One region of the Streptomyces sp. NBC_00236 genome, then DNA from elsewhere that is predicted to be linked to it. Evidence: riboswitches for the same ligand, from Rfam matches in the RefSeq annotation. Region 1 holds a riboswitch; the other holds the start of a gene.
What was found. Region 1 has a riboswitch for glycine ahead of gcvT (glycine cleavage system aminomethyltransferase GcvT). Riboswitches for the same ligand answer to the same signal wherever they lie in the genome.
Positions count from the first base shown of each region.

Region 1 (10,838 bases):
CGCTGCGATGACGTCGGGGTCGGGGCTCTTGCCGACGTACTGGGCGGCCATGGAGTCGAGGGTCTGCCCGCCGAGGCGGGGCACCAGGAAGAAGATCGCGAACGTGACTGCGCTGACCACCAGCAGCAGCAACACCGCGGCGAATACGCGTCGGATGATGTACGCAGCCACAGCCGTGCGGCGCCGGGCGGGCGGACGGGTCACGCCCGCCGGCCCGGCGCCTTCACCTGCCTTTCAGGGGATGCTTTTGATGAACAGGTGTTACTTGGTGGACGTCATGAGCACGTAGTCGTACATGCCGAGGTACGCGTCGGTGACGGTCACGTTCGCCGCGGAGTCCGGGCGGTACAGCAGGTTCTTGCGGTAGAAGAGGGGAACGACCGAGGCGTTCTCCATGACCTTCTGGTCGACCTCGCCCCACGTCGCGTTGCGCGCCGCGGTGTCGACGGTGCCGATGCCCTTGACGAGGAGCTCGTTGATCCCCTTGTCGTTGAGCTCCATCAGGTTCGTGCCGCCGGACGGCTTGATGGCCGTACCGTTCACGATCTGGTCGAGGAAGCCGAAGCCGGTCGGCCAGTCGGCACCCCAGGCCATCATCATCATGCCCGCGTTGTTCTTGTGGACCCAGTTCGGGACACCCGCGAAGTCGGTGAAGTACTTGTCCGCCGGGAACTGCTTGATCTCGGCGGTGATACCGATCTTCTTCAGGCTGCCCTGGAGCTGCGTGGCGGCGGTGACCTCGTCAGGACGGTCGGAACGCGCCGTCAGCGTGGTCTTGAAGCCGTCCGGGTGACCGCACTTGGTCAGGTGCTCCTTGGCCTTCGCGGCGTCGCCCTTGCTGCCCTCGCTCGGGTACAGGTCGAACTTCTTGTAACCGGCGACGGTGGGGGGGATGACCGTGGAGGCCGGGTCGCCCTTGACCGAGCCGCCGATCGAGTCGACCATGCTCTGCTTGTCGACCGCGTACTGGACGGCCTTGCGGCACTCGGCGTTGTCGAACGGCTTCACGTTGACGTTCAGCGCCAGGTACTGCAGGGCGCCGGCGTACGGGTTGTCCGTCTTCGCCTTCTCCGACGCCTTGACGAGGACCTTGGGCTGGGTCTTGGACTGCAGACCCGTGCCCGCGATGTCCGCGGTGGTGACGTCGTTGAGCAGGTGGTCGTCGACCGTGGTGGGGTTGACGTTGAACTTGAGCTCGATCTTGTCCGGCAGCGCCTTGCGGATCGGGTCCGTCTTGGCGTCCCACTCCGGGTTGCGGACGAGCGTCGCGCCCTTGCTCTCGTCGTAGGCCGAGAACTTGTACGGACCCGAGGAGACCATCTTCTGCACGTAGCTGGCGCCCGTGTCGGCCTTCTGCTGGATCGGCGCCGTCTGCGAGAAGGCGGCGAGGTAGTCCATGTCGGCGAACGGCTTGTTCAGCTTGAAGACGATCGTCTGGTCGTCCGGGGTCTCGATGGACTTGAGGCCCTCGGGGGACTTGTCCTTGTACGGACCCTTGTACTTGTCGCCGCCCTCGAGGTAGGCCTTGAAGTACGTCGGGCCGTTGGACAGGGCCTCCGGCGCGAAGTTGGAGCGCTCGATGGCGTACTTGACGTCCTTCGAGGTGATCTCGGTGCCGTCCTCGAACTTCACGCCCTTGCGGAGCGTGTACGTCCAGGTCTTGGCGTCCGCGCTGGCCTTGCCGAGGCCGGTGGCCAGGTCGGGAACGACCTGCAGGCTCTCCTTGCCGGCGGCCGGCTTGAAGGTCACCAGCGAACGCGCGTACAGACGGGCGAAGTTCTGCACCCAGCCGTAGTACGTGTTACCGGGGTCCAGGGAGTCCGGGCCACTGGTGTGCTCGTACGTGACCGTCCCCCCCTTCTTGTCGCTCACGTTGACGATGCTCGACAGGCCGGCGTCCGCCTTGGCACTGCCGCCGCCACCGCCCTTGCCGCCGCTGTCCGAGTCGCTGCTGCACGCCGAGGCGCCGAGCGACACCGCTACGGCCACCGCTATGGCGGCTGCTGTCTTTCTGTTCTGCATGGTGAGGAAAGCCCCCTCGCTAGTCCAGTGCGGCATTGCCGCGATTACTTGCCACGAGGGTCGAGTGCGTCACGCAGCCCGTCCCCCAGCAGATTGAAGGCCAGCACGGTGATGAAGATCGCCATACCGGGGATGACCATGAACATCGGGTCCACCTCGTAGAGGTCGACCGCCTGGGTGAGCATGCCGCCCCAGGACGCCTGCGGCGGCGCGATACCCACGCCGAGGAACGACAGGGACGCCTCGAAGAGGATGTTCGTGGGGATCAGCAGCGTCGCGTACACGAGGATCGGCGCGATCAGGTTGGGCAGCAGCTCGCGGAAGAGGATGAACGGTCCGCGGGCGCCCAGCGACCTGGCCGCCTCGACGAACTCGCGCTCCCGGAGCGACAGGGTCTGTGCGCGGACGATGCGGCCGATGTACGGCCAGCTGAAGAAGCCGATCACGAAGATCAGGACCGCGATCCGCAGCGTGAGCCCTTCCATCCCGAAGGCGTTGCCCTGGAGGGAGGCGGAGATGGAGATCGCGAAGAGCAGCAGCGGGAAGGCGAGGAAGGTGTCCATCAGCCGGCTGATGACGCCGTCCACCCAGCCGCCGTAGAACCCCGCCACGACGCCCATGACGACACCGATGACGACGGACAGCAGCGTGGAGCCGACGGCGACCACGAGGGAGACCCAGGAGCCTTCGAGGATGCGCGCGAGGATGTCGCGGCCGGTCTGCGGCTCGACACCGAGCGGGTGGTCCAGGCTCATCCCGCCGAAGTCGCCCTTGGGCGCCAGCAGGACGGGGTCGACCAGGCTCTGGTTGAACGCGTTGGGGTCGAGCCCCAGGAGCGACTGGAGCGGCTTGGACAGGACGGCGGCGAGGATCAGCAGCACGACAACGATGCCACCGGCCATGGCCGCCTTGTCCCGCTTGAAGCGGGTCCAGGCGATGCGGCCGAGCGAGCGGCCTTCGATCTCCTTACGGCCTGCGCCTTCCAGCACCGCTTCGGGCTGTGCATCCGCCCTGGTGGTCTCGATAGGTGCCGTCATTGCGCTGGAGACCCCTCTCGGCCGGCGGTGGCCGGCCCATGACCGCCGCTGTAGCGGCTTCTTCATAACCTGAATCGTGCGACGGTGCGCGGCCGTACGGACCCTGCTCGTGAGTGGGGCGCGAAGGGCATGGAGCACCTGCTGTGTGGAGTCTTCAGCCACTTCGCGATCACCCGCCAGACCTGACGGGGAATGTTTGCTCAACCGTGATGCGGTCAGTGAGCTTCCGTTATCCGGACAGCTTGATCGAGTGAGCGGACCACTCGGCCGCTAATCCACCAGAACGGACATGACGCCCAACAGCCGCCATTGAGTGGCGATTGGGGTTACCGCGGCGGGCACCTTGTCCGGCGGAGGGCCGTTTGTCCGCCCCTGGGGCCGGGCCCGGGCGGGCCTAGTAGGCGCGCGGGGCGGGGCCGGGCGCCTGCGGGTAGCCGTAACCGGGAGCGACGGCCGCGCCCCGGCCGGCCGGGGCGTGCGGCTCGCGGTCGTAGAACGGACGGGAGTTGACGCGCAGCCACATCGCGACCGGGTCGTACTCGTCGGCCATCGCGACGGTGGACACCGGAAGTCCCTCCGGGACCGTGCCGATGGACTGCTGCATCATCGCCCGCACGGCGTCGACGGACGGGCCGCTCGTGTCGTACAGATCGAGACCGATGGCGAGGTACGCGACGCCGAGTGCGGGCTGCACCCAGGCACGGCGCAGCGAGCGGATCGCGGGGGTGTGGTGGGCGTGCTGCGTGAGCTGCGCGTAGAACTGCGGGATCTCGATGGCGGGCTCGCTGATCCGCAGCGGACCGGCGGGCATCCGGTCCAGGCCGGTGGCGATCCTGCGCAGGTCCAGCCAGGGAATGCCGACTCCGCCGCCCGGAGCGTGCGGATTCAGCCAGATGCCCCAGCGGTCGGGGAACAGGGCGCGGGCGATGTCGCGGCCGCTGACGACCTCGTGGTCGCGGTTCCAGCCGCTGGCGGAGAGCTCCTGGGCCGAAGTGACGCAGGGGGCGTAGCCGAGGCCCTCGATCTCCATGTTGCCGTACTGGGCGTCGGGCGAGCCGGCCCGGCCGTGCCAGAGCAGCATCCAGATCCGGTCGGCCGCCAGTGCCTGGAGGAGTGCCTCGTAAGCGTCGTAGCGCCCGGGCGTCACTTGGCGCAGCATGTGCTCGACCTGCCCGGCCGCCGCGCTGCCTGCCGCACTCACCCTGGGTCCCGCCCCTCTTCGATCCAACGTCTCGGCTGCCGCTCCCGGGCTCTCGGGGACGGCTCGGTGCCGAGGCACCAGCCATCAAACCAGCTTATGCGGCGGCCCTGACACCGACTTGACTCCGCGGGACCGGGCGCTCGTCCCGCGGCGCCGTGGCCCGTGCCGTACCGCTACTCGGCGGCGCGCTGATAGAAGGGCCGCACCCGTGCCCGCATCCAGTCGGCCACCGGGTCCTGAGCGACGTCGAGCAGCACGAGGTTGACCGGCCACGGCACCTCGACGCGCCCCAGGGCCCGTCCCAGGGCGTCCATCGGGGCGTTGCGTCCGGCACCGTCCCAGGTGGAGAACTCGACGCCGACGAAGAGGACGGGGTCACCGCCCTCGATGCTGGCGAGGGCCCGGCGGGCGCTGAGCACGACGCCGCTCTCCTCGAACTCGCCGGCCGCGGCGGAGAGGAAGTCGACGGGCTCCTCCTGCCAGTCCGGCTCGTACAGCCGGACCCGGCCGCCGCTGGCCGGCCCGTCCAGTACGGTGCGCCCGGCCCGGCAGAGCTCGGCGACGGCGGGTGGCGGCAGTGGCATGCCGACCGCGCCGCCCGGGTTCACCGCGATGCCGAGCTGCGGGGGCAGGCCCCGGGCGAACTCGCGTGCGGGGGCCACGGCGAACGACATGTGCGCGCCGACACAGGTGAGGAACTGGTGTTCGGAGCTGAACACGGGGACGTACGGGGCGCCCTCGACGTCCAGCGTCGGCAGATCCAGATCGGTGGCCTCCGGCGAGCCGCCGTTGGGCAGGGGCACCCAGAGGTGGCTGCGGCCGAGCACCTCCACCAGCCGGCCGCCCGCATCCGGGCTGCCGAGCGAGGCGCTCAGTACTTCTTCGAGCTCGTTGGCCGGCCATCCGCCCTGCGGATGGGGCCCGGCCGGTGCCGGAATGTCCACTGCTTCCCTCTCTCACCCCATGTCGTGCAGCAAGAGGTTAACGCCGCAGCCCCGGATACCCGCCAGTCGCACACGGGCTGTCCAGCCATCGGACAGGTCGTTTTCAGGCCTCACCCTGTGCGTCTGCGAATGTGATCCGCGCCAGCAGGCCCGCCGCTTCCCGGTCCAGCAGCACCGCCGAGGCGCAGCCGAGCGGCAGCAGGCCCGACTCGGTGTCCCGCAGCAGCCGCCCCACGGCCTTGCGGTGCCGGGCGAACGCGTACCCGGAGACTCCGCGTCCGCGCTCGCGCTGCCCCTGCCTCGCCGTCCGCGGGGTGACGTCGAGGAGGACGAGGTGCAGGGTGCGGCCGCGGCGCCGGGCGTCGCGGGCCAGCCAGCCGCGCACCCAGGCCTGGGTGCCGCAGTCGTGGACGACGACGGAGGCGCCGGACCGCAGCACCCGCCACAGCCCCCAGTAGTGGGCGACACGTACGAGCGGGCGGTAGAGGGCGTACGGGAGTAAGCGGGGCAGCCGGGCCGCCCAGCGGTCCCTGGTGTTCTGGGAGTCGATGGCGTGCGCCGAGACGGCCCGGGCGATGAGCGTCGACTTGCCGCTGCCCGGCAGCCCGGAGACCACCACCACATCTCCGGCCGCGAAGTGCAGGCCGCGCGGGCTGCGCCCGTCCCGCTGCCGCAGATCCCGTACGACGGGCGCGTGCGGGCCCACGATCTCCCTGGCCGGCGCCCCCGGCTGCGCGGGCAGTGCGCCGTGCGCGACCCCCGCGGTCGTCGCGTACCGCTGCAACGTCATCGCCCTCCCCCTGTCGGCTGACCCACACCTGCCCAAGAAGTGTAAAGAAAAGGTAATGCGGCACAACCGTCCGACCCGCCGGATCCCGCAGGAGACCGGCATCGGTACCGGCCCCCCACTCTCCCGCAATGCGTGCGATGATGACCCCGTCAACTGCATAAAGGCCGCTCGAATCCGCGCGGGAGAGTCCCGGCCCCCGTGCCGGGCGCCGAAGGAGCAAGATCCTCCCTTGAATCTCTCAGGCCCCGTACCGCGTGGATGAGGCAGATCTGAAAAGCGAGTCGCCCAGCGGCTCCACCCAAGGTGCAAGCCGAACCCCTGTGGGGTCTCTCGGCGAACCTCTCAGGTTCCGATGACAGATGGGGAGGGATCGTCCTCGTCGTCATGCCCTGGGAGCCTTTATCCATGAGCACCGCCCCCCGTCTCACCGCCCTCGATGCCCTGCACCGTTCGCTGGGCGCGACCATGACCGACTTCGCGGGCTGGGACATGCCGCTGCGGTACGCCAGTGAGCGCGACGAGCACAACGCCGTCCGCACGAAGGCCGGGCTCTTCGACCTCTCCCACATGGGCGAGATCACCGTCACCGGTCCCGAGGCCGTGGCGCTGCTGAACTTCGCGCTCGTCGGCAACATCGGCACCGTCTCCGTGGGCCGCGCCCGCTACACGATGATCTGCGCCGAGGACGGCGGCATCCTGGACGACCTGATCGTCTACCGGCTCGGTGAGACGGAGTACATGGTCGTCGCCAACGCCGGCAACGCCCAGATCGTGCTGGACGCGCTGACCGCGCGCGCCGAGGGCTTCGACGCCGAGGTCCGCGACGACCGCGACGCGTACGCGCTGCTCGCCGTCCAGGGCCCCGAGTCCCCCGCCATCCTGGCCGCCGTCACCGACGCCGATCTGGACGGTCTGAAGTACTACGCCGGGCTGCCGGGCACGGTCGCCGGGGTTCCCGCGCTCATCGCCCGTACCGGCTACACCGGCGAGGACGGCTTCGAGCTGTTCGTCGCGCCCGGGCACGCCGAGCAGCTGTGGAAGGCGCTCACCGAGGCCGGCGCCTCGCGTGGCCTGATCCCGTGCGGGCTCTCCTGCCGCGACACGCTGCGCCTGGAGGCCGGCATGCCGCTCTACGGACACGAGCTGACCACGGCGCTGACGCCGTTCGACGCCGGTCTGGGCCGGGTCGTGAAGTTCGAGAAGGAGGGCGACTTCGTCGGGCGCAAGGCCCTGGAGGCCGCCGCCCAGCGCGCCGAGACCGCCCCGCCCCGCAAGCTCGTCGGCCTGGTCGCCGAGGGCCGCCGGGTGCCGCGGGCCGGTTTCTCGGTCGTTGCGGACGGCCAGGTCATCGGCGAGGTCACCTCGGGTGCGCCCTCGCCCACGCTCGGCAAGCCGATCGCCATGGCGTACGTCGACGCCGCGCACGCCACGCCCGGCACCGAGGGCGTCGGCGTGGACATCCGGGGCAGCCACGAGCCGTACGAGGTCGTGGCGCTGCCGTTCTACAAGCGCCAGAAGTAGAACCACAGGGCGCGACGGGCGCTGCGTACGTGACGCAGTCCTGTCTCACACCGTAAGACCATCGTTCATCAGCACTCCCCCGCGTACAGGAGAATTCAGGTCATGAGCAACCCCCAGCAGCTGCGGTACAGCAAGGAGCACGAGTGGCTGTCGGCCGTCGAGGACGGTGTGGCCACGATCGGCATCACGGAGTACGCGGCCAACGCGCTCGGTGACGTCGTCTACGCCCAGCTTCCCGAGGTCGGTGACACGGTGACCGCGGGCGAGACCTGCGGCGAGCTGGAGTCGACCAAGTCGGTCAGCGACCTGTACTCGCCGGTGACCGGCGAGGTCACGGCCGCGAACCAGGACGTCGTGGACGACCCGTCCCTGGTGAACTCCGCTCCGTTCGAAGGCGGCTGGCTGTTCAAGGTACGCGTCACGGATGAGCCCGCCGATCTGCTCTCCGCCGACGAGTACACCGCGTTCTCCGGCAACTGAGACCCCAAGGGACCACCTGATGTCGCTTCTGAACTCCTCCCTCCACGAGCTGGACCCGGACGTCGCCGCCGCTGTCGACGCCGAGCTCCACCGTCAGCAGTCCACCCTCGAGATGATCGCCTCGGAGAACTTCGCTCCGGTCGCGGTCATGGAGGCCCAGGGCTCCGTCCTGACCAACAAGTACGCCGAGGGCTACCCCGGCCGCCGCTACTACGGCGGCTGTGAGCACGTCGACGTGGTCGAGCAGATCGCGATCGACCGCATCAAGGCGCTCTTCGGCGCCGAGGCCGCGAACGTGCAGCCGCACTCCGGTGCGCAGGCCAACGCCGCCGCGATGTTCGCGCTGCTGAAGCCGGGCGACACGATCATGGGCCTGAACCTGGCCCACGGCGGTCACCTGACCCACGGCATGAAGATCAACTTCTCCGGCAAGCTCTACAACGTGGTCCCGTACCACGTCGACGACACGGGCGTCGTGGACATGGCCGAGGTCGAGCGCCTCGCCAAGGAGTCCAAGCCGAAGCTGATCGTGGCCGGCTGGTCCGCCTACCCCCGCCAGCTCGACTTCGCCGCCTTCCGCCGCATCGCGGACGAGGTCGGCGCGTACCTGATGGTCGACATGGCGCACTTCGCCGGTCTGGTCGCCGCGGGCCTGCACCCCAACCCGGTGCCGCACGCCCACGTCGTCACCACCACCACGCACAAGACCCTCGGCGGTCCGCGCGGTGGTGTGATCCTCTCCACCCAGGAGCTCGCCAAGAAGATCAACTCGGCGGTCTTCCCGGGCCAGCAGGGCGGTCCGCTGGAGCACGTGATCGCGGCCAAGGCCGTCTCGTTCAAGGTGGCGGCGACCGAGGAGTTCAAGGAGCGCCAGCAGCGCACCCTGGACGGCGCCCGCATCCTGGCCGAGCGCCTGGTGCAGCCGGACGTCACCGAGGTCGGTGTCTCCGTCCTGTCCGGCGGTACGGACGTGCACCTGGTCCTCGTCGACCTGCGCAACTCCGAGCTGGACGGCCAGCAGGCCGAGGACCGGCTCCACGAGCTGGGCATCACGGTCAACCGCAACGCCATCCCCAACGACCCGCGGCCGCCCATGGTCACCTCGGGTCTGCGGATCGGCACGCCGGCGCTCGCCACCCGCGGTTTCCGGACGGAGGACTTCACCGAGGTCGCCGAGATCATCGCCTCGGCGCTGAAGCCGTCCTACGACGCGGACGACCTGAAGGCCCGCGTCGTCGCGCTCGCCGAGAAGTTCCCGCTGTACCCCGGTGTGAAGTAGCCGAACCGGCACATTTGCACTTCGGGGCGGGGCACCGCGCACACTGAACAGTGAGCGCGGTGCCCCATCCCTTGTCCTCGCTCTTCGGGCCCACCCCGCCCGTACCGCACCACCCGGCAGACAACGGCGTCTACCAACCCTTAGGAGTCACCCCGTGGCCATCTCGGTCTTCGACCTGTTCTCGATCGGCATCGGCCCGTCCAGCTCCCATACGGTCGGCCCCATGCGCGCGGCCCGTATGTTCGCACGCCGGCTGAAGAACGAGGGCCTGCTGGCCCACACCGCCTCGATACGCGCCGAACTCTTCGGCTCGCTCGGCGCCACCGGCCACGGCCACGGCACCCCCAAGGCCGTGCTGCTCGGCCTGGAGGGCGAGTCCCCCCGTACCGTCGACGTCGAGACGGCCGACGACCGGGTCGAGGCGATCCGCACCACCGGCCGGATCAACCTCCTCGGCATGCACGAGATCGCCTTCGACGCCGACAAGCAGCTGGTCCTGCACCGCCGCAAGAGGCTTCCGTACCACGCCAACGGCATGACCGTCTTCGCGTACGACCACGAGGGCGCCCCGCTCCTGGAGAAGACGTACTACTCGGTCGGCGGCGGCTTCGTCGTGGACGAGGACGCGGTGGGCGAGGACCGGATCGTCCCCGACGACACGGCGCTCAGGCACCCCTTCCGCACCGGCGACGAGCTGCTGCGCCTCGCCCGGGACACGGGTCTGTCGATCTCCTCCCTGATGCTGGAGAACGAGCGCGCCTGGCGCACCGAGGACGAGATCCGCGCCGGGCTGCTCGACATCTGGCGCGCCATGCAGGCGTGCGTCTCCCGCGGCATGTCCCGCGAGGGCATCCTGCCGGGCGGCCTCAAGGTCCGGCGCCGCGCCGCGAACACCGCCCGCCAGCTGCGCGCCGAGGGCGACCCGCAGACCCACGCGATGGAGTGGATCACCCTCTACGCGATGGCGGTCAACGAGGAGAACGCCGCGGGCGGACGGGTGGTCACCGCCCCGACGAACGGCGCGGCCGGCATCATCCCGGCGGTGCTGCACTACTACATGAACTTCGCGGCCGGCGGCGCCACCGAGGCGGAGAAGGACGACAGCATCGTCCGCTTCCTCCTGGCGGCCGGCGCCATCGGCATGCTGTTCAAGGAGAACGCCTCCATCTCCGGCGCCGAGGTCGGCTGCCAGGGCGAGGTCGGCTCCGCCTGCTCGATGGCCGCGGGCGCCCTCGCCGAGGTCCTGGGCGGCACTCCGGAACAGGTCGAGAACGCCGCGGAGATCGGCATGGAGCACAACCTCGGCCTGACCTGCGACCCGGTCGGCGGCCTCGTCCAGATCCCGTGCATCGAGCGCAACGGCATGGCGGCGGTGAAGGCCGTCACCGCGGCGAAGATGGCGCTGCGCGGCGACGGCAGCCACAAGGTCTCCCTCGACAAGGTCATCAAGACCATGAAGGAGACGGGTGCCGACATGAGCGTCAAGTACAAGGAGACCGCCCGTGGCGGCCTCGCGGTGAACATCATCGAGTGCTAGGAGGATGGGCCCTGACCAGTGCTTTTC
Region 1 covers NZ_CP108100.1:6,046,173-6,057,010, reverse strand. Annotated here, with positions in the region: gene OG446_RS27205 (ABC transporter permease) at 1-171, opposite strand, end outside; gene OG446_RS27200 (ABC transporter substrate-binding protein) at 262-2,022, opposite strand; gene OG446_RS27195 (ABC transporter permease) at 2,067-3,059, opposite strand; gene OG446_RS27190 (enhanced serine sensitivity protein SseB C-terminal domain-containing protein) at 3,454-4,260, opposite strand; gene OG446_RS27185 (enhanced serine sensitivity protein SseB) at 4,434-5,204, opposite strand; gene OG446_RS27180 (AAA family ATPase) at 5,308-5,994, opposite strand; glycine riboswitch at 6,164-6,257, shown strand; gene gcvT (glycine cleavage system aminomethyltransferase GcvT) at 6,400-7,515, shown strand; gene gcvH (glycine cleavage system protein GcvH) at 7,618-7,995, shown strand; gene glyA (serine hydroxymethyltransferase) at 8,015-9,274, shown strand; gene OG446_RS27160 (L-serine ammonia-lyase) at 9,429-10,811, shown strand.

Region 2 (10,838 bases), 5.1 Mb from region 1:
TGCCGCCGTACACGGTGCTCGCGGTGGGGGACGGGAAGAAGCTCGGCGCCGCCTTCCAGGACAGTGCCGACGGCCAGTACCTGCAGGCGCTCAAGGACACCTTCGACATCCGGACCAGCATCTCCGTCCAGGACAAGGTGAGCCTTCCGGCCGCGCCGAGCCTGATCGTACGGACAGCAGAGCCTTACAAGGCCGCAGACACCGGCAGTGGTGCGGCAGACACAGGGAAGGGCACATCGTGATCGCCGTACTGGGCCTCGTCGTGGGAGTCGTGGTCGGACTGTTGGTCCGGCCCGAAGTGCCGGCGGTGGTCGAGCCCTACCTCCCGATCGCGGTGGTTGCCGCTCTCGACGCCGTCTTCGGTGGTCTGCGGGCCATGCTCGACGGGATCTTCGTGGACAAGGTCTTCGTGGTCTCGTTCCTCTCGAACGTGGTCGTGGCCGCACTGATCGTCTTCCTGGGCGACAAGCTGGGCGTCGGCGCGCAGCTCTCCACCGGCGTGGTCGTCGTCCTCGGCATCCGGATCTTCTCCAACGCGGCCGCGATCCGCCGGCACGTCTTCCGGGCGTGACGCCGATGAGTGACGGCGCATTCAACGAGGAGCACCACGAGCCCGGAGGGCAGGCCAAGCCTGCTCCCGAGGAGCTGACCGGTCGCCAGCGGCTGATCGCGGGAATCTGGCCGCCCCGGGTCACCCGGGCCCAACTCATCGTCGCGGTACTGCTGTTCGTCCTCGGTCTGGGGCTTGCCATCCAGGTGCGGTCGAACAGCGACAACAGCGCGTTGCGCGGCGCCCGTCAGGAGGACCTGGTCCGCATCCTCGACGAGGTGGACGACCGTACGCAGCGGCTGGAGGACGAGAAGCAGCGCCTCGTCGACCAGCGCACGGAGCTGGAGAACAGCTCCGACCAGGCGGAAGAGGCGCGGAAGCAGACGGTCGAGAAGGAGCGCCAACTCGGTATCCTCGCGGGTACGGTGGCGGTGCACGGCCCCGGTATCACCCTCTCGATCAACGACCCCGCCGACGCGGTGCAGGCCGACATGCTGCTCGACGCCCTCCAGGAGCTCCGGGCGGCCGGTGCCGAGGCCATCGAAGTCAACGGTGTGCGCGTGGTGGCCAATACGTACTTCTCCGGCGACGGAGGGGCCGTGAAGGTCGACGGCCACAAGATCACCGCTCCGTACGTCTTCACGGTCATCGGCAAGCCGCAGGATCTGGAACCGGCGCTGAACATCCCCGGCGGTGTGGTGCAGACGCTGGAGAAGGAGCAGGCCACCGTGCACGTGTCGCGGTCCGACGACATCGTCATCGACGCCTTGCGACCGGCGGAGCGGCCTGACTACTCTCGGTCGTCGACCCAGTGAACCCGGGACGTATGTGTGCCGGGGGACTCGGGCAGGAGGTTGCGGGGGGTCGCCGCATCGTAATGGTGGTGCGTGGTGGAAACTGTCGAGTGGATACGGACGTTGTGAAGGTGTCCGGGTCGGCAGGTGTGTTCATTCAGGGTTCGTCCTGCCCCACGGGCGGGTCTGTTTCGGTCAAGGGGAATCGCCCGTGAAGTTGTTTGGGAAGTTGTTCGGCAAGAGCGCTCGCGATGAAGCCGCACGCCATCGCGCACCGCGCCATGGCCAGACGGAGGAGCAGGGCGGCGAGCGCCCGCTCTTCCGCGATCAGGTGGCCGGTGTGGGGGGTGACAATTCGGGCGGTTCCGGCGCGTCGTCTGTTGACCCTGCCGGTCCCGGCCGCATAGGTTTCGGAGAACCGTCAACCTCAAGTACGGGTGGAGGGTTCGCCCCGAGGCAGGAGGCTTCGTCCATGCCGGTCTGTACGAGGTGCGGGCACCGCAACGCCGAGGCGAGCCGGTTCTGTTCCAACTGCGGTGCGCCGCTGCGGGGCGGTGTTCCCGAGCGGGCCTCGGAGACGACGTCGACCATCTCCATCTCGGGCCTCGAGGCCTACGAGGCGGAGGCGACCGGACAGACGTCGGTGCCGTCGCTGTCGCCCGAGGCCCAGGCGGCCGTGGACGCCCTGCCGCTCGGCTCGGCGCTCCTGGTGGTGCGACGGGGGCCGAACTCGGGCAGCCGCTTCCTTCTGGACAGCGAGCTGACCACGGCCGGCCGCCACCCGCAGAGCGACATCTTCCTCGACGACGTGACGGTTTCGCGTCGGCACGTGGAGTTCCGCCGGGGCACCGACGGCAGCTTCACCGTGGGGGATGTGGGCAGCCTCAACGGCACCTACGTCAATCGTGAGCGCATCGACTCCGTCGCGCTGTCCAACGGCGACGAAGTGCAGATCGGCAAGTACCGGCTGGTCTTCTACGCAAGCCAGCGCGGCATCTGACCCGGCCCCCGACTCGGTCGGGGGAACCCCCAGGAAGGTCCATGCTGAGAACACCGACGGGCGGTGCCGGACACGGCACCGCCACCGCCGACGACCGCCCGATGAGCATCGGCACGGTGCTCCTGCAACTGCGGGACGAGTTTCCCGAAGTCACCATCTCCAAGATCCGATTCCTGGAGGCCGAGGGGCTCGTAGAACCGCAGCGGACCCCTTCCGGTTACCGGAAGTTCCGTCCGGACGACGTCGAGCGGCTGGCTCAGGTCCTCCGGATGCAGCGGGACCACTATCTTCCGCTGAGGGTCATCCGGGAGCACCTGGACGCTCTCGCCCGGGGCGAGCAGGTGACCCTGCCGGCTCCGGGCGGTGAGCCGGACACGGCCGACCACGGCTGGAGCGGCGCACCAGGCCGGGCCACCGCTGCCCGCATCGGCCGTGCCGAGCTCCTCGCGGCCGCGGAGGTGACCGAGAGCGACCTCGATGCCTGGGAGTCGTACGGTCTGGTCGCGCCGTCGCCGGAGGGCGGCTACGACGCCGCGACGGTCACCATCGCCAGGCTTGTGGCGGATCTGGGGCGATTCGGTCTCGAACCGCGTCATCTGCGTGCGATGCGAGGGGCCGCCGACCGGGAGGCCGGGCTGATCGAGCAGGTCGTCGCGCCCCTGCGCCGACACCGGAATCCGCAGACCAGAGCACATGCGGAGGCCACCGCGAAGGAGCTTGCAGAGCTGTCCGTACGGCTGCACTCGGCCCTCGTCCAGAGCGCTCTGCGGATCCGTCTCCACTGATCGAGGTGGGGCCCGACTACCCAAACCTGCCGAGCACGTCCTAGGGTTGCTGTGTGAACGAGCTCGACGTTGTGGGTGTCCGGGTGGAAATGCCCTCCAACCAACCGATCGTGCTCCTGCGTGAAGTGGGAGGCGACCGGTACCTCCCCATTTGGATCGGTCCTGGTGAGGCGACCGCGATCGCCTTCGCCCAGCAGGGCATGGCTCCTGCCAGGCCGCTGACCCATGATCTCTTCAAGGATGTGCTCGAGGCCGTGGGCCAGGAGCTCACCGAGGTCCGGATCACGGATCTGCGCGAAGGGGTCTTCTACGCGGAGCTGGTCTTCGCCAGTGGAGTCGAAGTGAGCGCGCGGCCTTCCGATGCCATAGCGCTCGCCCTGCGCACCGGCACGCCGATCTACGGCAGTGACGGGGTGCTCGACGATGCGGGAATCGCGATTCCCGACGAGCAGGAGGACGAGGTGGAGAAGTTCCGCGAGTTCCTCGACCAGATCTCGCCGGAGGACTTCGGTACGAACAGCCAGTGACGTCCCAAGGGGACCCCGCCAGCGCATCCGAGAAGCCTTTCCCGGTCGTGAGTCACGGGAAACCACCCTCAGGGTGATTATCACTCGGCGTGCCGAGTGTGGCGATCGTTGACGCACCCCGGGTGACTGCCTACCTTCGAGTGGGCAGGTCAAGGACGGAGGTCGGCGTGAGAAGCAGCGGCGACGGTACGGCAGTGGGTGGGCCGTATCCGCAGCAGGGGAGTACAGCCGGCCACACCATCAGGCAACCGGCTGCGCCGGATGCGGTGGCGGGGGACGGCGTGAAATCGGCCGACGAGATCGGTTACCGAGGGCCGACGGCATGCGCGGCGGCGGGGATCACCTACCGGCAGCTCGACTACTGGGCCCGCACGGGCCTGGTGGAGCCGAGCGTCCGCCCGGCCTACGGGTCGGGCACACAGCGGCTCTACAGCTTCCGGGACGTCGTCCTGCTGAAGATCGTGAAGCGTTTCCTCGATACCGGGGTCGCCCTTCAGAACATCCGCACCACCGTGCAGCATCTGCGGGCCCGCGGCTTCCAGGATCTCGAGCGCATGACGCTGATGAGTGACGGAGCGACCGTGTACGAGTGCTCCTCGCCCGCGGAGGTCGTCGAACTGCTCCAAGGGGGCCAGGGGGTCTTCGGCATCGCCGTAGGGGTGGTGTGGCGGGACGTGGACGCCGCGCTCTCGCAGCTGCACGGCGAGCGGGTGGACACGGGCGAGACGCTGATCGGGAACAACCCCACCGACGAGCTGGCCCGCCGCCGCAACCGGGCGGGCTGACCGGGTGGGAGGGCGGCCGCGCCCCGGGAAACCGGGGTGCGCCGGCCCCTGTGACAGGGCGACTGTCAGTGCCGTAGGGCACCATCGATTGATGTGAGAGCCGCGCCCACCATCCTGCATCTGGACATGGATGCCTTCTACGCGTCCGCGGAGCAGGCGGCGAAGCCGAGCCTGCGGGGCAAGCCGGTCGTGGTGGGCGGACTCGGCCCTCGTGGAGTCGTCGCCACCGCCTCCTACGAGGCACGTCGGTTCGGGGTGCATTCGGCGATGCCGATGGCGCAGGCCAGAAGGCTGGCGCCGAACGCGGCCTACCTGGTGCCGCGCTTCACGCTCTACCGGACCGTGAGCGACCAGGTCATGGAGCTGCTGGGCCGCCTCTCGCCCCTGGTGGAGCCGCTCAGCCTCGACGAGGCCTTCGTCGACCTGGAGGCGGGCGGGACCGCGGACGACACGGCCTCGGCCATGGAGATCGGCGAGCAGCTGCGCGCGGCGATCGAGGCGGTCACGGGGCTCAGCGGCTCGGTCGGCCTCGCGGGCTCCAAGATGCTGGCGAAGATCGCCTCCGAGGAGGCCAAACCCAACGGGATCCTGCTGATAGAGCCGGGCACGGAGCGCGCGCTGCTCGCACCCATGCCGGTGCGCACCCTGCCCGGCGTGGGCCCCGCCACCGCTGACCATCTCCGCCGCGCCGGGATGACCACGGTCAACGACCTCGCCGAGGCGGGCGAGGCGGAGCTCGTAAGGCTGCTGGGCAAGGCGCACGGCGCCTCCCTGCACCGCATGGCGTCCGGGCACGACGACCGGCCGGTGGTCGCCGAGCGCGATGCCAAATCGGTCTCCGTCGAGGACACCTTCGACACGGATCTCCACGACCGGGTCCGGGTGCGGACCGAGGTGGAGCGACTGGCCGACCGCTGCGTCCACCGGCTGAGGGCCGCCGGACGGTCAGGACGCACGGTGGTGCTGAAGGTGCGGCGCTACGACTTCTCGACGCTCACCCGTTCGGAGACGCTCCGCGGGCCCACGGACGACCCCTCGGTCGTGAGAGAGGCCGCTGCGCGGCTCCTGGAGGCGGTGGACACGACCGGGGGCGTGCGCCTGCTCGGCGTCGGCGTCACCGGCCTCGCCGACTTCACCCAGGAGGATCTGTTCGCCCAGGCAGCCGGTGAGCGGATGGCCGCCGAGCTCCCGGACGTCGCGGCGCCGGGCGCGCACGCCGACGCGGACGACGGAGGGCCGGAGAGCGAGGAACCCGCGCACGAGAGCCCGGAGCAGCTTGCCGCACGGCGCTGGCCGGCCGGGCACGACGTACGTCACGAGACGTACGGGCACGGCTGGGTGCAGGGAAGCGGGGTCGGCCGGGTGACGGTGCGGTTCGAGGAGCCGGAATCGGCGCCCGGCAGGGTCCGCACGTTCCGTATCGACGATCCGGAACTGCAGCCCGCCGATCCGCTGCCGCTCGTGCGGAACCCGGTGGACTACTCGTCCTGGCCGGCCAGCTTGCCGAAGTCACGGTCCGCAGCGCTCTCGACGGGTGCCGCCGAGTCCAGACCGTAGTGCCGGTAGAGCTGGAGCTCCTGTTCCGGCGAGAGATGGCGGCCGACCCCGAAGTCGGGTGCGTCCTTGATCAGGGCACGGTCGAAGGGGATGCGCAGCGTGTCCTCGACGAATTCGCTGGGCTCCAGCGGGACGAAGGCGTCCCGGCTGAACAGTCCGGTACGCACGGCCGCCCATTCGGGCACACCCGTCGCGTCGTCGAGGTACACCTCGTCCACGGTTCCGATCTTGGTGCCCTTGCGGTCGAACGCCTTGCGGCCGATCAGGCTGCGCGGATCGATGTCGGTCTGCACGGTCCCTCCCACGGGTCGTGGCTGCTCCACAGGCACTACAGAAGTGCAGATTCGTGGCGTCGGCCACTCGAGATCTCCTTCGCATACCCCGCTGGTAGGCTGGCCATGGCTGCTGACCCCGTGCGGGAGAGTCCTCCGGAGGAAAACCGGAGGGCGCCGAAGGAGCAAATCCTCCCCGGAATCTCTCAGGCCCCCGTACCGCACGGACGAGGTCACTCTGGAAAGCAGGGCGGGTTCCGCACGGCCACGGCCGGGCCGGAACCCATCCTCACCGACGGTGAAAGCCGGTGCGCCCCGTGGGCACCGGTGAAGCTCTCAGGTTGAGATGACAGAGGGGGAGGCCGTTCGGGCACCCCGCGCCGTGGTGCCCCTCGCAGGTCGTGACAGACCAGGAGGCCTCCATCATGACCCCCCGTCGCACTTCGCTCTCCCAGCTGGAACAGGGAATCCCGTTCGAGCAGCGCCACATCGGTCCCGATGCCGAGGCACAGGCGAAGATGCTCGCCCAGGTCGGTTACGGCTCGCTCGTCGAGCTCACCGCCGCCGCGGTGCCCGATGTGATCAGGAGTGCCGAGGCCCTGAACCTGCCGGCCGCCCGGACCGAGGCCGAGGTCCTCGCCGAGCTACGCCTGCTCGCCGACCGCAACCAGGTCCTGGCCCCGATGATCGGGCTCGGCTACTACGGGACGTTCACCCCGCCGGTGATCCTCCGCAACGTGATGGAGAACCCCGCCTGGTACACGGCCTACACGCCGTACCAGCCCGAGATCTCCCAGGGGCGCCTCGAAGCCCTCCTGAACTTCCAGACCATGGTCGCCGAGCTCACCGGGCTGCCCACCTCCGGCGCCTCGCTGCTCGACGAGGGCACCGCCGCGGCCGAGGCCATGGCACTGGCCCGGCGCGTCGGCAAGGTCAAGAACGGCGTCTTCCTGGTCGACGCGGACACCCTCCCGCAGACCGTCGCCGTCATCGAGACGCGTGCCGAGCCGACCGGTGTCGAGGTCGTCGTCGCCGACCTCACCGACGGGATCCCGGCCGAGCTCGCCGAGCGCGGCGTCTTCGGCGTGCTGCTGCAGTACCCGGGCGCCTCCGGAGCCGTACGGGACATCAAGCCCGTCATCGAGCAGGCCCACGAGCTCGGCGCCATCGTCACGGTGGCCGCCGACCTGCTCGCCCTCACCCTGCTCACGTCCCCCGGAGACCTGGGCGCGGACATCGCCGTCGGCACCACACAGCGCTTCGGCGTGCCGATGGGCTTCGGCGGACCGCACGCCGGCTTCATGGCGGTGCGCGAGAAGTTCGCGCGCAGCCTCCCGGGCCGTCTCGTCGGTGTCTCCGTGGACGCGGACGGCAACAAGGCGTACCGGCTGGCCCTGCAGACCCGCGAGCAGCACATCCGCCGCGAGAAGGCCACCAGCAACATCTGCACCGCACAGGTGCTGCTCGCCGTGATGGCCGGCATGTACGCCGTCTACCACGGCCCCGACGGGCTCCGGACGATCGCCCGGCGCACCCACCGCTACGCCGCCATCCTGGCCGAGGGCCTGCGGGCCGCCGGTGTCGACGTGGTGACCGGTGCCCACTTCGACACGCTCACCGTCCGGGTTCCGGGCAAGGCCTCCGCGGTCGTCGCCGACGCCCGTGACCGTGGGGTCAACCTGCGGCTCGTCGACGGCGACCTCGTCTCGCTCGCCTGCGACGAGACCACGACCCGCGCCCAGATCGCGGCCGTCTGGGCGGCCTTCGGCGCCGAGGGCGACATCGAGGCGCTGGACGCCACGACCGCCGACGCACTGCCCGAGGGGCTGCTGCGCACCGACGCGTACCTGACCCACCCGGTCTTCCACCAGCACCGTTCCGAGACCGCGATGCTGCGCTACCTGCGCAAGCTCGCCGACCGTGACTACGCGCTGGACCGCGGCATGATCCCGCTCGGTTCCTGCACCATGAAGCTGAACGCGACCGCCGAGATGGAGTCGATCACCTGGCCCGAGTTCGGCGCACTGCACCCCTTCGCGCCGGCCGAGCAGGCCGAGGGCTTCCTGACACTCATCCGTGAGCTGGAGGAGCGTCTGGCCGAGGTCACCGGCTACGACGCGGTGTCCATCCAGCCGAACGCCGGCTCGCAGGGCGAGTTCGCGGGGCTGCTGGCCGTGCGCGCGTACCACCGCGCCAATGGCGACGAGGGCCGCACTGTCTGTCTGATCCCGTCCTCCGCGCACGGGACCAACGCCGCGAGCGCCGTGATGGCCGGGATGAAGGTCGTCGTGGTGAAGACCGCCGACGACGGCGAGGTCGACATCGAGGACCTCCGCGCCAAGATCGCGCAGCACCGCGACGAGCTCGCCGTGCTCATGATCACCTACCCGTCCACGCACGGTGTCTTCGAGGAGCACGTCGCCGACATCTGCGGCGAGGTGCACGACGCCGGCGGGCAGGTGTACGTCGACGGAGCCAACCTCAACGCGCTGGTGGGCCTCGCCAAGCCGGGACACTTCGGCGGCGACGTCTCGCACCTGAACCTGCACAAGACCTTCTGCATCCCGCACGGCGGCGGCGGTCCCGGTGTCGGTCCCGTGGGTGTGCGCGCGCACCTGGCGCCGTACCTCCCGAACCACCCGCTGCAGCCCGCCGCCGGTCCGGAGACCGGTGTCGGACCGATCTCGGCCGCTCCGTGGGGCTCGGCCGGCATCCTCCCGATCTCGTGGGCCTACGTACGCCTGATGGGTGGCGAGGGGCTGAAGCGTGCGACGCAGGTCGCCGTCCTCGCGGCCAACTACATCGCCAAGCGGCTGGAGCCGCACTACCCGATCCTGTACAACGGCCCGGCGGGACTGGTCGCGCACGAGTGCATCGTGGATCTGCGGCCCATCTCGAAGGCGACCGGCGTCAGCATCGACGACGTCGCCAAGCGCCTCATCGACTACGGCTTCCACTCGCCGACCATGTCGTTCCCCGTCGCGGGCACGCTCATGATCGAGCCGACCGAGAGCGAGGACCTTGCTGAGCTGGACCGGTTCTGCGACACGATGATCGCCATTCGCGGCGAGATCGAGAAGGTCGCCTCGGGCGAGTGGAGTGCGGACGACAACCCGCTGGGCAACGCCCCGCACACCGCGGCCGCGCTGGGCGGGGAGTGGGAGCACGCCTACAGCCGCGAGGTGGCCGTCTTCCCGGCCGGGGTCTCGGCTGCCGACAAGTACTGGCCTCCGGTGCGCCGGATCGACGGCGCGTTCGGTGACCGCAACCTCGTCTGCTCCTGCCCGCCGCTGGAGGAGTACGACAACTGACGCCGAATCACAGGGCGTGACGCGGAGACGCGTGGGGGCCGGTGCGGAGAACTCTCCGGGCCGGCCCCTTTTCCGTACGGCCGTTCAGGCCGCCTTCACCACCCGGCCCGTTCCCAGCGGCCGGTGCGGGGCGATGATCTGCCCGTCCGGGAGCAGCTCACCGGTGTCCTCGAAGAGCAGGACGCCGTTGCACAGCAGGCTCCAGCCCTGTTCCGGGTGGTGCGCCACAAGGCGGGCGGCTTCCCGGTCGGCGGAGTCGGCTGTCGGGCAGGCTGGCTGGTGCTGACACATGGCTGGGTTCTTTCGCTGCGTTGAGTTGAGTGTCCTGCGGCTTGAAGAGGTGTTCATGGCCGCCCCCCGTATCGATCGGTCCGGTCCCAGTGTTGCCCCACGGACGTCGATCCGCAGGGATTTCGCAGCAGCGCTTCTTCTCCTCTCATGACGCATCACCCGCCCGGACGGTTCAACGCAACTGCACTGTCACTTCGGGTGGTTCGGGGTGGCCGGATGGGGCTAGTCCGGATGGGCAGGAGGGGCCCCCACTTGATGGCACTGTGCCCCGCCACCGGATCCGGTGGCGGGGCACAGTGCCATCAAGTGGGGGGAGCCGGGGCTCAGGCGGGGGAGCCGAGCAGGGGGCCGGGGCCGGGTGCGATACGGGTGGTGATCACGGGGAGCAGATCAGCGACCCGGTGCGGACGGTGTGCCGCGATGCCCGGTGGGGCGGGAGCCAGCGGTACCAGCAGATCGGCCGGGGCGGGGGACCCGCCGGACGCGTCGGCCCCGGTGTCCCCGTGCAGCCACAGCGCCAGCATGTAGAGCTCGGGGATGGACAGCAGCCTCGGCTGGTACGGCGTCGCCGCCGCTTCCGCGTGGCGCAGGGCGAGTTCGGTCGAGGCGATGTACGGGCCTTCGAAGAAGTGCGAGAAGGCCCAGCCGTCGGGGGTGAGCATCGTGTCCGCCGCCGCGACGGCCCGCTCCGTACTGCGGATCAGGAAGCGCCATCCGGTGAGCCTGGTCGTGGGCGCCGGCCCGTCCCGGCCGATGCGGTCCAGCACATGGACGGGGAGCGGGTGTTCGGGGCTCAGCGGTCCCTGGACGGCTCGCAGAGCGGGGGTGCGGGCCTCGCGGACCGCGGTCGGTGAACCGAGCGCCGCGAGAACGCTGCGCAGAGCGGGCGCGGGAGCCGGGGGTACATGCAGCGGCATAGTGGGTCGCCTCTCACTTCGGAGACACGGTGGAGCGTGGGCGGGTGCA
Region 2 covers NZ_CP108100.1:966,972-977,809, reverse strand. Annotated here, with positions in the region: gene OG446_RS04300 (DUF881 domain-containing protein) at 1-242, shown strand, start outside; gene OG446_RS04295 (small basic family protein) at 239-571, shown strand; gene OG446_RS04290 (DUF881 domain-containing protein) at 577-1,365, shown strand; gene OG446_RS04285 (FHA domain-containing protein) at 1,556-2,344, shown strand; gene ftsR (transcriptional regulator FtsR) at 2,386-3,129, shown strand; gene OG446_RS04275 (bifunctional nuclease family protein) at 3,183-3,656, shown strand; gene OG446_RS04270 (MerR family transcriptional regulator) at 3,824-4,441, shown strand; gene OG446_RS04265 (DNA polymerase IV) at 4,535-5,998, shown strand; gene OG446_RS04260 (PRC-barrel domain-containing protein) at 5,920-6,291, opposite strand; glycine riboswitch at 6,405-6,502, shown strand; gene gcvP (aminomethyl-transferring glycine dehydrogenase) at 6,696-9,581, shown strand; gene OG446_RS04250 (DUF5999 family protein) at 9,666-9,872, opposite strand; gene OG446_RS04245 (hypothetical protein) at 10,196-10,789, opposite strand.
Region 2: linked by a shared signal. The riboswitch ahead of gcvP (aminomethyl-transferring glycine dehydrogenase) and the one ahead of gcvT (glycine cleavage system aminomethyltransferase GcvT) in region 1 are both predicted to bind glycine.